Regions from separate parts of the Pseudarthrobacter niigatensis genome, predicted to be linked through region 2. Evidence: predicted binding sites of a transcription regulator. Region 2 holds the regulator's gene; each other region holds the start of a gene.
What was found. The regulator HrcA, encoded in region 2, represses chaperone genes, less so after heat shock. The targets are predictions, from matches to a motif close to TTNGCACTCGNNNNNNNCGAGTGCNAA.
Positions count from the first base shown of each region.

Region 1: the regulator HrcA is predicted to act here: its motif matches at 1,379-1,405, upstream of J2T23_RS09840 (Hsp20/alpha crystallin family protein).
Region 3: the regulator HrcA is predicted to act here: its motif matches at 1,350-1,376, upstream of groL (chaperonin GroEL).
Region 4: the regulator HrcA is predicted to act here: its motif matches at 1,153-1,179, upstream of groES (co-chaperone GroES).

Region 1 covers NZ_JAUSTB010000005.1:203,306-205,504, forward strand. Annotated here, with positions in the region: gene J2T23_RS09835 (NAD(P)H-hydrate dehydratase) at 1-686, shown strand, start outside; gene J2T23_RS09840 (Hsp20/alpha crystallin family protein) at 882-1,304, opposite strand; gene J2T23_RS09845 (hypothetical protein) at 1,514-1,711, opposite strand; gene J2T23_RS09850 (S9 family peptidase) at 2,006-2,199, shown strand, end outside.
Region 2 covers NZ_JAUSTB010000001.1:243,992-246,190, reverse strand. Annotated here, with positions in the region: gene dnaJ (molecular chaperone DnaJ) at 1-686, opposite strand, end outside; gene hrcA (heat-inducible transcriptional repressor HrcA) at 773-1,786, opposite strand; gene J2T23_RS01170 (DUF3097 domain-containing protein) at 1,957-2,199, shown strand, end outside.
Region 3 covers NZ_JAUSTB010000009.1:45,558-47,756, reverse strand. Annotated here, with positions in the region: gene groL (chaperonin GroEL) at 1-1,171, opposite strand, end outside; gene J2T23_RS13745 (ABC transporter substrate-binding protein) at 1,462-2,199, opposite strand, start outside.
Region 4 covers NZ_JAUSTB010000002.1:14,743-16,941, forward strand. Annotated here, with positions in the region: gene J2T23_RS03205 (class I SAM-dependent methyltransferase) at 1-614, opposite strand, end outside; gene J2T23_RS03210 (hypothetical protein) at 669-1,049, shown strand; gene groES (co-chaperone GroES) at 1,336-1,629, shown strand; gene groL (chaperonin GroEL) at 1,708-2,199, shown strand, end outside.

The sequences.
Region 1 (2,199 bases), on a different contig from region 2:
TTGCCATGCCGGAAACGTCCGGCGGCTCGGTCAAGGCCGAACTCGACGGCATCTCCTCCTACCTGGACCGGGCAGACACCGTGCTGGTCGGGCCCGGCCTGGACGACCCTGACCTGGCCGGCGAACTGCTGCAGGCCCTGCTGAGCCGCGAGGCAGGCCGTGGCGGGGACGGCACGTCCGGCGCTTCCGACGGCAGCCAAGGAGGCCCCGCCGTCGTCCTCGATGCCTACGCACTGGCCGCCTTGGTGCACCTGGAGGACCAGCTGGACCCTTGGCGCGGCCGGTTGATTCTCACGCCGAATCCCACGGAAGCGGCCATCCTGCTGGGACGGGATGTGGCGGACCTCGAACGGGACGTCGCCGGGATCTCTGAACGATTTGGTGCCGTGGTCAGCTGCCAGGGGCTGGTCAGCAAGCCAACGGGGCCCGATGCGGACGGCCCCGGCCTGTGGAAGATCACCACCGGGTACGGCGGTTTGGGAACGTCCGGCAGCGGCGACGTGCTGGCGGGGGCGATTGCCGGGCTCCGGGCGCGAGGCACTACCTGCGCACAGGCAGCCTGCTGGGGTACGCACCTGCACGCAGCAGCGGCGGACCGGCTGGCCAGCAGGATGGGTCCCCTGGGATTCCTGGCCCGCGAGCTGGCGGATGAACTGCCCGCGCTGATGCTGGAACTCAGCGTCTGAACGCCTAGCCGCAGCACGCCCGCAGCGGGAGTCCTGGGACATGGATGGCCCCCGGCCGAAACCGGGGGCCACCGTGGCGGGAGGGTAAGGCTTACGCTGCCGATGCGCTGTCTGGCGCTGTGGCGTGCACAGAATGGCGATTCGCCCCAAAAAGGCAGTCAACAGATGTGCCCGCCTCCCGGTCCTGTGATGAAACTAAGCGGCGATTTCCTGCTTTGCCCCCTTCGTTTCGATCTCGATCTTGCGCGGCTTGGCCTTTTCGGCAACCGGGATCCGCAGCGTCAGGACGCCGGCGTCATAGCTGGCCTTGATGTGGTCAGTGTCCAGCGTGTCGCCGAGGATCAGTTGGCGGCTGAAGACGCCGCGCGGCCGTTCAGAGGCGACCAATTCGGTGTCCTTGCCCACGGGGTCCGGGCGTTCGGCCCGCACCGTCAGGACATTCCGTTCAACATCCAGGTCCACCGAGTCCACGGAGACACCGGGCAAATCAAAGGCCACGACGAATTCCTGGTCCTCCCGCCATGCATCCATCGGCATCGCCGCCGGGCGTGCAGCCGTGCCGAGGACCTGCTGGGCCAGCCTGTCCAGCTCGCGGAACGGATCGGTTCGCATCAACATGGCTTCCCTCCTCGTAAGAGATGGTCCAACATCATTCCCGAATCAGCCGATCTATGGTGGCTGATATAGATTTTTTAGCACTGGAGAACCAGGTCCGCAAGGGTTTCCAGCAGCGGATTCCGGAGAATTTTCCGGCCACCGCGGGCATGGAAAAGGGCCCTCCCAGCCGTGCACGGGCAGGCAGCGGAAGGGCCCTTTGAGGTTGGCGGTCAGTCCCGGGTGGGGTCCGGGCGGAGCGGCGCCGGGCCGGGATCCGGGACGGGAAGCGGTCCCGGAGGCGCCGGTGCGGGGAACGGATTCGGGGATGGCGGGCCGGGAGGGTGCGGCTGGGTGGGGTCCGGGGAGGTGGGCTCCGGGCCCGGTTCCGGCGGGAACGGCTCAGGTTCGTGCACTGGCGGGATGGTCATGAACTTCCCTTCTCACGCTGGGCGGATGTGCCTTGGACTGCCCAGCCTACGCTTGCGCTCCGTCTGCAACCACCCTCCCCTCCCCGGTTGCTCCATCAGTTTTGGTCCCTAAACGCCGGTTTTAGGAGCCATAGGTGATGGAGCATCACGACGGCGGGGGGTGCCAACGTGCGGATCCGTCAGTCCCGGACCGGGAGGATGAGACCCAGGGTCTTCGCCCTCTTCCAGCCAAGGGCGTCTCCCCCGACAGCGAACGGCCCCGTGGCCCGCGGGGGTGGTGGATATATTGAATCCATGACCTCCACTTCCCTGCAGGATTCCGCCGGCACTGCGGTCCCGGCTCCCCCGGCCGCCAAAAAGATCCCCACCGAGCGCACCCACCACGGGGAGACCTTCGTGGACAACTACGAGTGGCTGCGGGACAAGGAATCGGCGGAGGTGGTAGAGCACCTGCGGGCCGAAAACGCCTACCAGGAAGCCGTCACGGC
Region 2 (2,199 bases):
AGCTGGATCCTGGTTCCGGTGGCTACGCCGGCGGGGACCTTGATGGTCAGCGAACGCCGGCTGCGGATCCGGCCCTGGCCGCTGCATTCGTTGCAGGGGTCCTTGATGACGGTGCCGAAGCCTTCGCAGGTGCCGCAGGGGGCCGCAGTCATGACCTGGCCCAGGATGGAGCGGACGGCCCGCTGGACCTGGCCGCTGCCGCCGCAGATGTCGCAGCGCTCGGGGTGGGTGCCGGGCCGGCAGCAGGATCCCTCACAGGTGGGGCAGACCACGGCGGTGTCCACTTCGAGCTTCTTGTTCACGCCGAACACGGCGTCGCGAAGGTCGATCCGGACGCTGATGAGGGCGTCCTGGCCGCGGCGGACACGGGAAGCCGGGCCGGAGCTGCCCCCGGCGCCGAAGAAGGTGTCGAAGATGTCCTGGAATGCGAAGCCCTGGCCCGCGTAGCCGGCTCCGCCGAAGCCGTTGTCCGTGCCGTTCTCGTTGCCCGTGGTGTCGTAGATCCGCCGCTTCTGGGGGTCGGAGAGGACCTCGTAGGCGTGAGTTACTGCCTTGAAGCGTTCCGAGGCATCCTCACCGGGGTTTACGTCCGGGTGGAGGGTGCGGGCCAGTTTGCGGTAGGCCTTTTTGATCTCTTCGCCCGTAGCTTCGGGTGAGACTCCAAGGACGTCATAGTGGCTGCTCAAAGTTCGTATCTCTTCCTTGTTGTACTGCGTTCAGTCGGGCGGCCCGGCCCGTTGTTCCCGGCCGCAACATGCTCCGGCCGCGCGGGTCAGGGCCCCAAAATCCTGGAAAGGTACCGGGCCACTGCCCGGACGGCGGCCATGGTGGTGGGGTAGTCCATCCTGGTGGGCCCGAGGATTCCTACCTTGGCGACGCTGTCGGGGCCGTAGCCGGTGGCCACCACCGACGCTTCGGCCAGGCCGTCGTAGGGGTTTTCCCTTCCGATGCTGACGGCAACGCCGCGGTGGTCCTGGGCCATCTCGCTCAGCAACCGCAGCATCACCACCTGCTCCTCGAGGGCCTCGAGCACGGGACCGATGCTGAGGGGGAAGTCAACGTTTGACCGGGCCAGGTTGGCTGTCCCGGCCATGACCATCCGGTCCTCCCTGGTGTTTTGCGCCAGCCCCTCGAGGCCAAGTGCCAGGGCGTGCGCAGCCTGCCGCTGTGCCTGTGCCGTGCCGGCCACGACGGAGGGAAGCGCCGTGGCAAGCCGGCTCAGCGGCGTCCCGGACAGTGCGGCGAGGAAACGCGTGCGGAGTGCTGCCACTGCGTCGTCGCCCAGGTCCTGGCCGACGTCGATGACCCGCTGCTCCACCTTGCCGCTGTTGGCAATGAGGACCACCAGCACCTTGCGGGGGGCAAGCAGCACGAATTCGATGTGGCGCACCAACGCCTTGCTGAGGTGCGGGTACTGGACCACAGCCACCTGGTTGGTCAGCTGCGACAGCAGCCGGACGGTGCGGTCCAGGACGTCGTCGAGATCGTCTGCGCCTTCAAGGAGGGACTGGATAGCCCGGCGTTCGGCCGCCGACAGCGGCTTGACCGCCGAGATCTGGTCAACGAAAAGCCGGTAGCCCTTGTCCGTGGGAATCCGCCCTGCACTGGTGTGGGGGGCCGTGATTAATCCCTCGTCCTCAAGGGCCGCCATGTCATTCCGGATGGTTGCGCTGGAAACCCCAAGGTGGTGCCGCTCAACCAGGGCTTTCGACCCAACCGGCTCGCGGGAGTGGACGTAGTCCTCCACGATGGCCCGCAGCACTTCCAGTTTGCGTGGCTCGCTCACTCTCCACCTCCATCCATGGTGCAGGGCCCATGCCCCGTCAGATGCCACCTTGTTAGCACTCGACATGCCTAAGTGCTAACAGTCTATTATGCCTTGGCCCGTTGTTAGCATTGGTACCGCTCCGGGCGAAATTCCGGTGCGGAGGACCTAGCGCTAGGCGGATCGAATCCATGGACTACCAAAACTGGGGGCCCCGCGGCATTTCCGCCCCGGCCAAGTCGGAATTGCCCGAGGTGCCGGTGGAGCGGGGCATGGTGCTGGAGGATGTGCAGTCAGGCTGGGTAGGCGCCGTGACGCGGGTGGAAAAGTCCGGAGGGATGCACGTGGTTGCCCTGGAGGACCGCCGCGGGAAGTCCCGGTCCTTCAAGCTGGGCTTCGGTTTCCTCCTGGAGGGCCGCCCCATCAGGCTCATA
Region 3 (2,199 bases), on a different contig from region 2:
TGCGCTCCTTGAGCTCAACCTCGGTTGCGGCTCCGGCCTTGATGACTGCAACGCCGCCGGCCAGCTTGGCCAGGCGCTCCTGCAGCTTCTCGCGGTCGTAGTCGGAGTCGGAGTTCTCGATCTCGGCGCGGATCTGGGAAACGCGGCCGGCGATCTGGTCGGCGTCGCCGGCACCTTCGACGATGGTGGTCTCGTCCTTGGTGACAACTACCTTGCGGGCCTGGCCCAGGAGCTCCAGGCCGGCAGTCTCCAGCTTGAGGCCAACTTCCTCGGAGATGACCTGGCCGCCGGTGAGGACGGCGATGTCGGCGAGCTGGGCCTTGCGGCGGTCGCCGAAGCCCGGAGCCTTGACGGCGACGGACTTGAAGGTGCCGCGGATCTTGTTCACGATCAGGGTGGCCAGGGCCTCGCCCTCGATGTCCTCGGCAATGATCAGCAGCGGCTTGTTGGACTGCATGACCTTTTCCAGGACAGCAACCAGTTCCTTGACGTTGGAGATCTTGGAGTTGACGATCAGGATGTACGGATCCTCGAGGACCGTTTCCTGGCGCTCAGCGTCGGTGACGAAGTAGGCGGAGATGTAGCCCTTGTCGAAGCGCATGCCTTCGGTGAGTTCCAGCTCCAGGCCGAAGGTGTTGGATTCCTCGACCGTGATGACGCCTTCCTTGCCCACCTTGTCCAGGGCTTCGGCGATGAGGGCACCGATCTCGTCGTCACCGGCGGAGATGGAGGCGGTGGCCGCGATCTCTTCCTTGGTTTCGATTTCCTTGGCGGAGTTCAGCAGTTCGGCGGTGACGGCGTCAACGGCCTTCTCGATGCCGCGCTTGAGGGACAGCGGGTCGGCGCCGGCAGCAACGTTGCGCAGGCCTTCCTTGACCAGGGCCTGGGCCAGGACGGTTGCCGTGGTGGTGCCGTCACCGGCAACGTCGTCGGTCTTCTTGGCAACTTCCTTGACCAGCTCGGCGCCGATCTTCTCGTAAGGATCGTCCAGCTCGATCTCCTTGGCGATGGAGACACCATCGTTGGTGATCGTGGGGGCGCCCCACTTCTTTTCGAGGACGACGTTGCGTCCACGCGGGCCGAGGGTGACCTTAACGGCGTCGGCGAGGGTGTTCAGGCCACGCTCAAGGCCGCGGCGTGCCTCTTCATCAAATGCAATGATCTTGGCCATAACGGCAATAGTCCTTTCGGGACAGTCGTTAAGAATGAACCTTCGCTGCAGTGCCCGCGACGGACGATCCTTTGCCGGGGGCCTCTGTATGCCTCCGGGCGGGGATCTCACTGAAGTGAGGTGTTTCTTTCGCTCGTCGACCGGTGCCGTGCGCTGCCGGCCGGAACCAGGCGTTGCTTTAGCAGTCGGTACGTCAGAGTGCTAAGTCAATAATTAGCACTCCCCAGGTGAGAGTGCAAGCGAAAAGACGCGTAACGCCCCGCAGGCAGGGTCCGCTTCGCCCAGGGCGATCAGCCGGAGTGGCCCGCCGTCTCCCGGCCGGACAGAGAGGGGTTGTTGTCGGCCCCGAAGGTGTACACGGAGAAAGCGGCCGAGGTGATGTCCCCATTGGAATCGAAGGCAACCGGGCCCGATTCGCCGTCGTAATTGATGTCCGGGGTGCCTGCGAGACCACCGAGGCACTCCTTGTAGCTCAGGCAGGGGGCGGCCGGCGCGCCGGCACCGGAGGAAGCCGTTCCCCCGGAGACCGGGACCAGGTTCGCGGCAATGGAGCGGCCGGCGTCATCCTGTGCACGGGCCGCGGCCAGGGCCGCCAGTGTGACGGCGTCGTAGGTTTCAGCGGCGAAGGAGACATCCTTGAGTGCCGGGTCAACGGCCAGCAGTTTCGCCTGGAACGCAGCGCCGGGCAACTGCCCGGGCACGACGGCGCGGGCACCTTCGAGTGTCCCGGGTGCGAGCCCGGACCCGTAGCGGGCAAACGCGCCGTCGCTGAGGATGATCCGGGAGCCGGCAACGCCTGCACTGTTCAGCTCCACCAGGGCGTCCCGTGCACCCTCGCGGGCAATCACGACGACGGCGTCCGGCTTGGCCTTGGACGCGGAGCGGGCGGCCTCGGCGGCAGCACCGGCTTTGAAACGGGCGCCGGGCAGGACCGTGAGTCCGGCCCCTTTGGCTGCCTCCGAGACTGCTCCGGAGAGGTCCTTGCCGTAGGAGCCTTCCTGGTACAGCACGCTGATCGTGGCGGCGCC
Region 4 (2,199 bases), on a different contig from region 2:
GCCAGTGACTCCACGAAGGACAACGGCGGCGAGAATGCCTCAGGGTCCCAGATCCGCTTGGTGCCGGAGCTGGTGGTGACCCGCCGGGCCGGGTCCAGCCAGACGCCGTCCATCCCGTCCAGGGGGACGGACGAGGCGTCGGCATGCACCACCGTGGCGTTGGGGAAGGGAATGAGGTTCACGGTGGCGCAGGCCGCGGTGGTTTCGTCCATTTCGACGGCAGTGACGTTGAGGTCCAGGGAGGCCAGGGCCAGGGAGTCCGCGCCCAGGCCGCAGCCAAGGTCCGCCACGTGGCTGATCCCGGCGGCGGCGAACCGCCGGGCGTGGTGGGCGGCGACACTCAGGCGCGTGGCCTGTTCCAACCCAGCCTGCGTGAAAAGCATCTGCCGGGCGAATTCGCCGAACTTGGACTCCGCCCTGGTGCGCAGCCGCGATTGGGTCAGGACGGCCGAGACGAGTCCTGCAGGGTGACCTGCCTTCCGGAGTGCAGCGTTGAGCTCGAACGAGTCCTCATCGCGGTATGGGCCCAGGGACGCCAGCAACTCCCAGCCCTCCGGGGTCAGCAACGGTGCGATTTGGTCCTGTGCCATCTGGTCCTGGGGAGCGTGAGCCATGGGTTCCAGCCTAGTGGAGGAGTGCATGGGCGGGATGCGGATACTGTTGAATCCATGGATGAGAGCGCAGCCCCCCGCGAGCCCGATGACCACGAACCGGGGGACCACGGGCCGGCCAGGTTCGCCCGTCCCGTCCTGATTGCCGCCGCCGTGGTGGCCGTGGTCTGCATCGCATTGATGGTGATCATCTTCCTGTTGGACACCTTCAACGCGACCGTTTATTCGGTGGGCGGCAAAAACGTCCAGGACAACACCCAGGAGGCCAGGGACATCCGAGGGCTGTACGACGGCGCGCGGGCCGGGAGCATCTTCTTCCTCGTTGCTGCGCTCCTCGCCGCGGCAGTGTCCGGCTGGGTGCTGTACAGGGGACGGAACCAGGACGACGGCGATGCCGAGGGCGGCGAGGACGTGGACTTCGACGACCTGGGCCGGTGACGACGCGGGGCACCGACCACCCGGGCTGCCGGGATGGGGTGCCTACCATCCCCGGCGGCCCACCGCCGTCGGGCGCCAGAGGGTGTACGCCCATGACGAAACGTTGGCACTCACCTTGACCGAGTGCTAACCCTTACATAGAGTCTTCATTAGCACTCTCCCTAGGAGGGTGCTAACACATGAAGAGCTGCCAGCCAGGCTGCTGCCGGCACCGCGACGACGGTTTGCCAGCTACGGCGGAAAGCTTTCCAGTCCACGAATTTGCTGACGAAAAGGAGAGGTCCGAGTGTCGGTCTCTATTAAGCCTCTTGAGGATCGTATTGTTGTCCGCCCGCTCGAAGCCGAGCAGACCACGGCTTCCGGCCTGGTCATCCCGGACTCCGCACAGGAGAAGCCGCAGGAAGGCGAAGTTGTTGCAGTTGGCCCCGGCCGCTTCGAAGATGGCAACCGCGTTCCCGTTGACGTAGCAGTTGGCGACGTCGTCATCTACTCCAAGTACGGCGGAACTGAAGTCAAGACTGGCGGCACCGAGTACCTCGTGCTGTCCGCCCGCGACGTCCTGGCAATCGTCGTCAAGTAACTCTTCGGATCCCCGTGCTGCCGGCCATGCTCATGCTGGCCGGCAGTGCGGGGTTTCTGTCTTTGAAAGGACAAAACCATGGCAAAGCAGCTTGCGTTTAACGACGCTGCCCGCAGGTCCCTTGAGGCCGGCATCGATAAGCTCGCGAACACCGTCAAGGTGACGCTCGGCCCCCGCGGCCGCAACGTCGTCCTGGACAAGAAGTGGGGCGCCCCCACCATCACGAACGACGGCGTCACCATCGCCCGCGAAGTGGAACTGGACGATCCCTACGAGAACCTTGGCGCCCAGTTGGCCAAGGAAGTAGCCACCAAGACCAACGATGTTGCCGGCGACGGCACCACCACCGCCACGGTCCTGGCCCAGGCCCTGGTCAAGGAAGGCCTGCGCAACGTTGCAGCCGGCGCTGCCCCCGGCCAGATCAAGCGCGGCATCGAGGTTGCGGTTGAGGCCGTGGCTGCCCGCCTGCTCGAAAACGCCCGCCCGGTCGAGGGCACCCAGGTGGCTAACGTTGCCGCCATCTCGGCGCAGAGCGACGAGATCGGTGAGCTCCTCGCCGAGGCCTTTGGC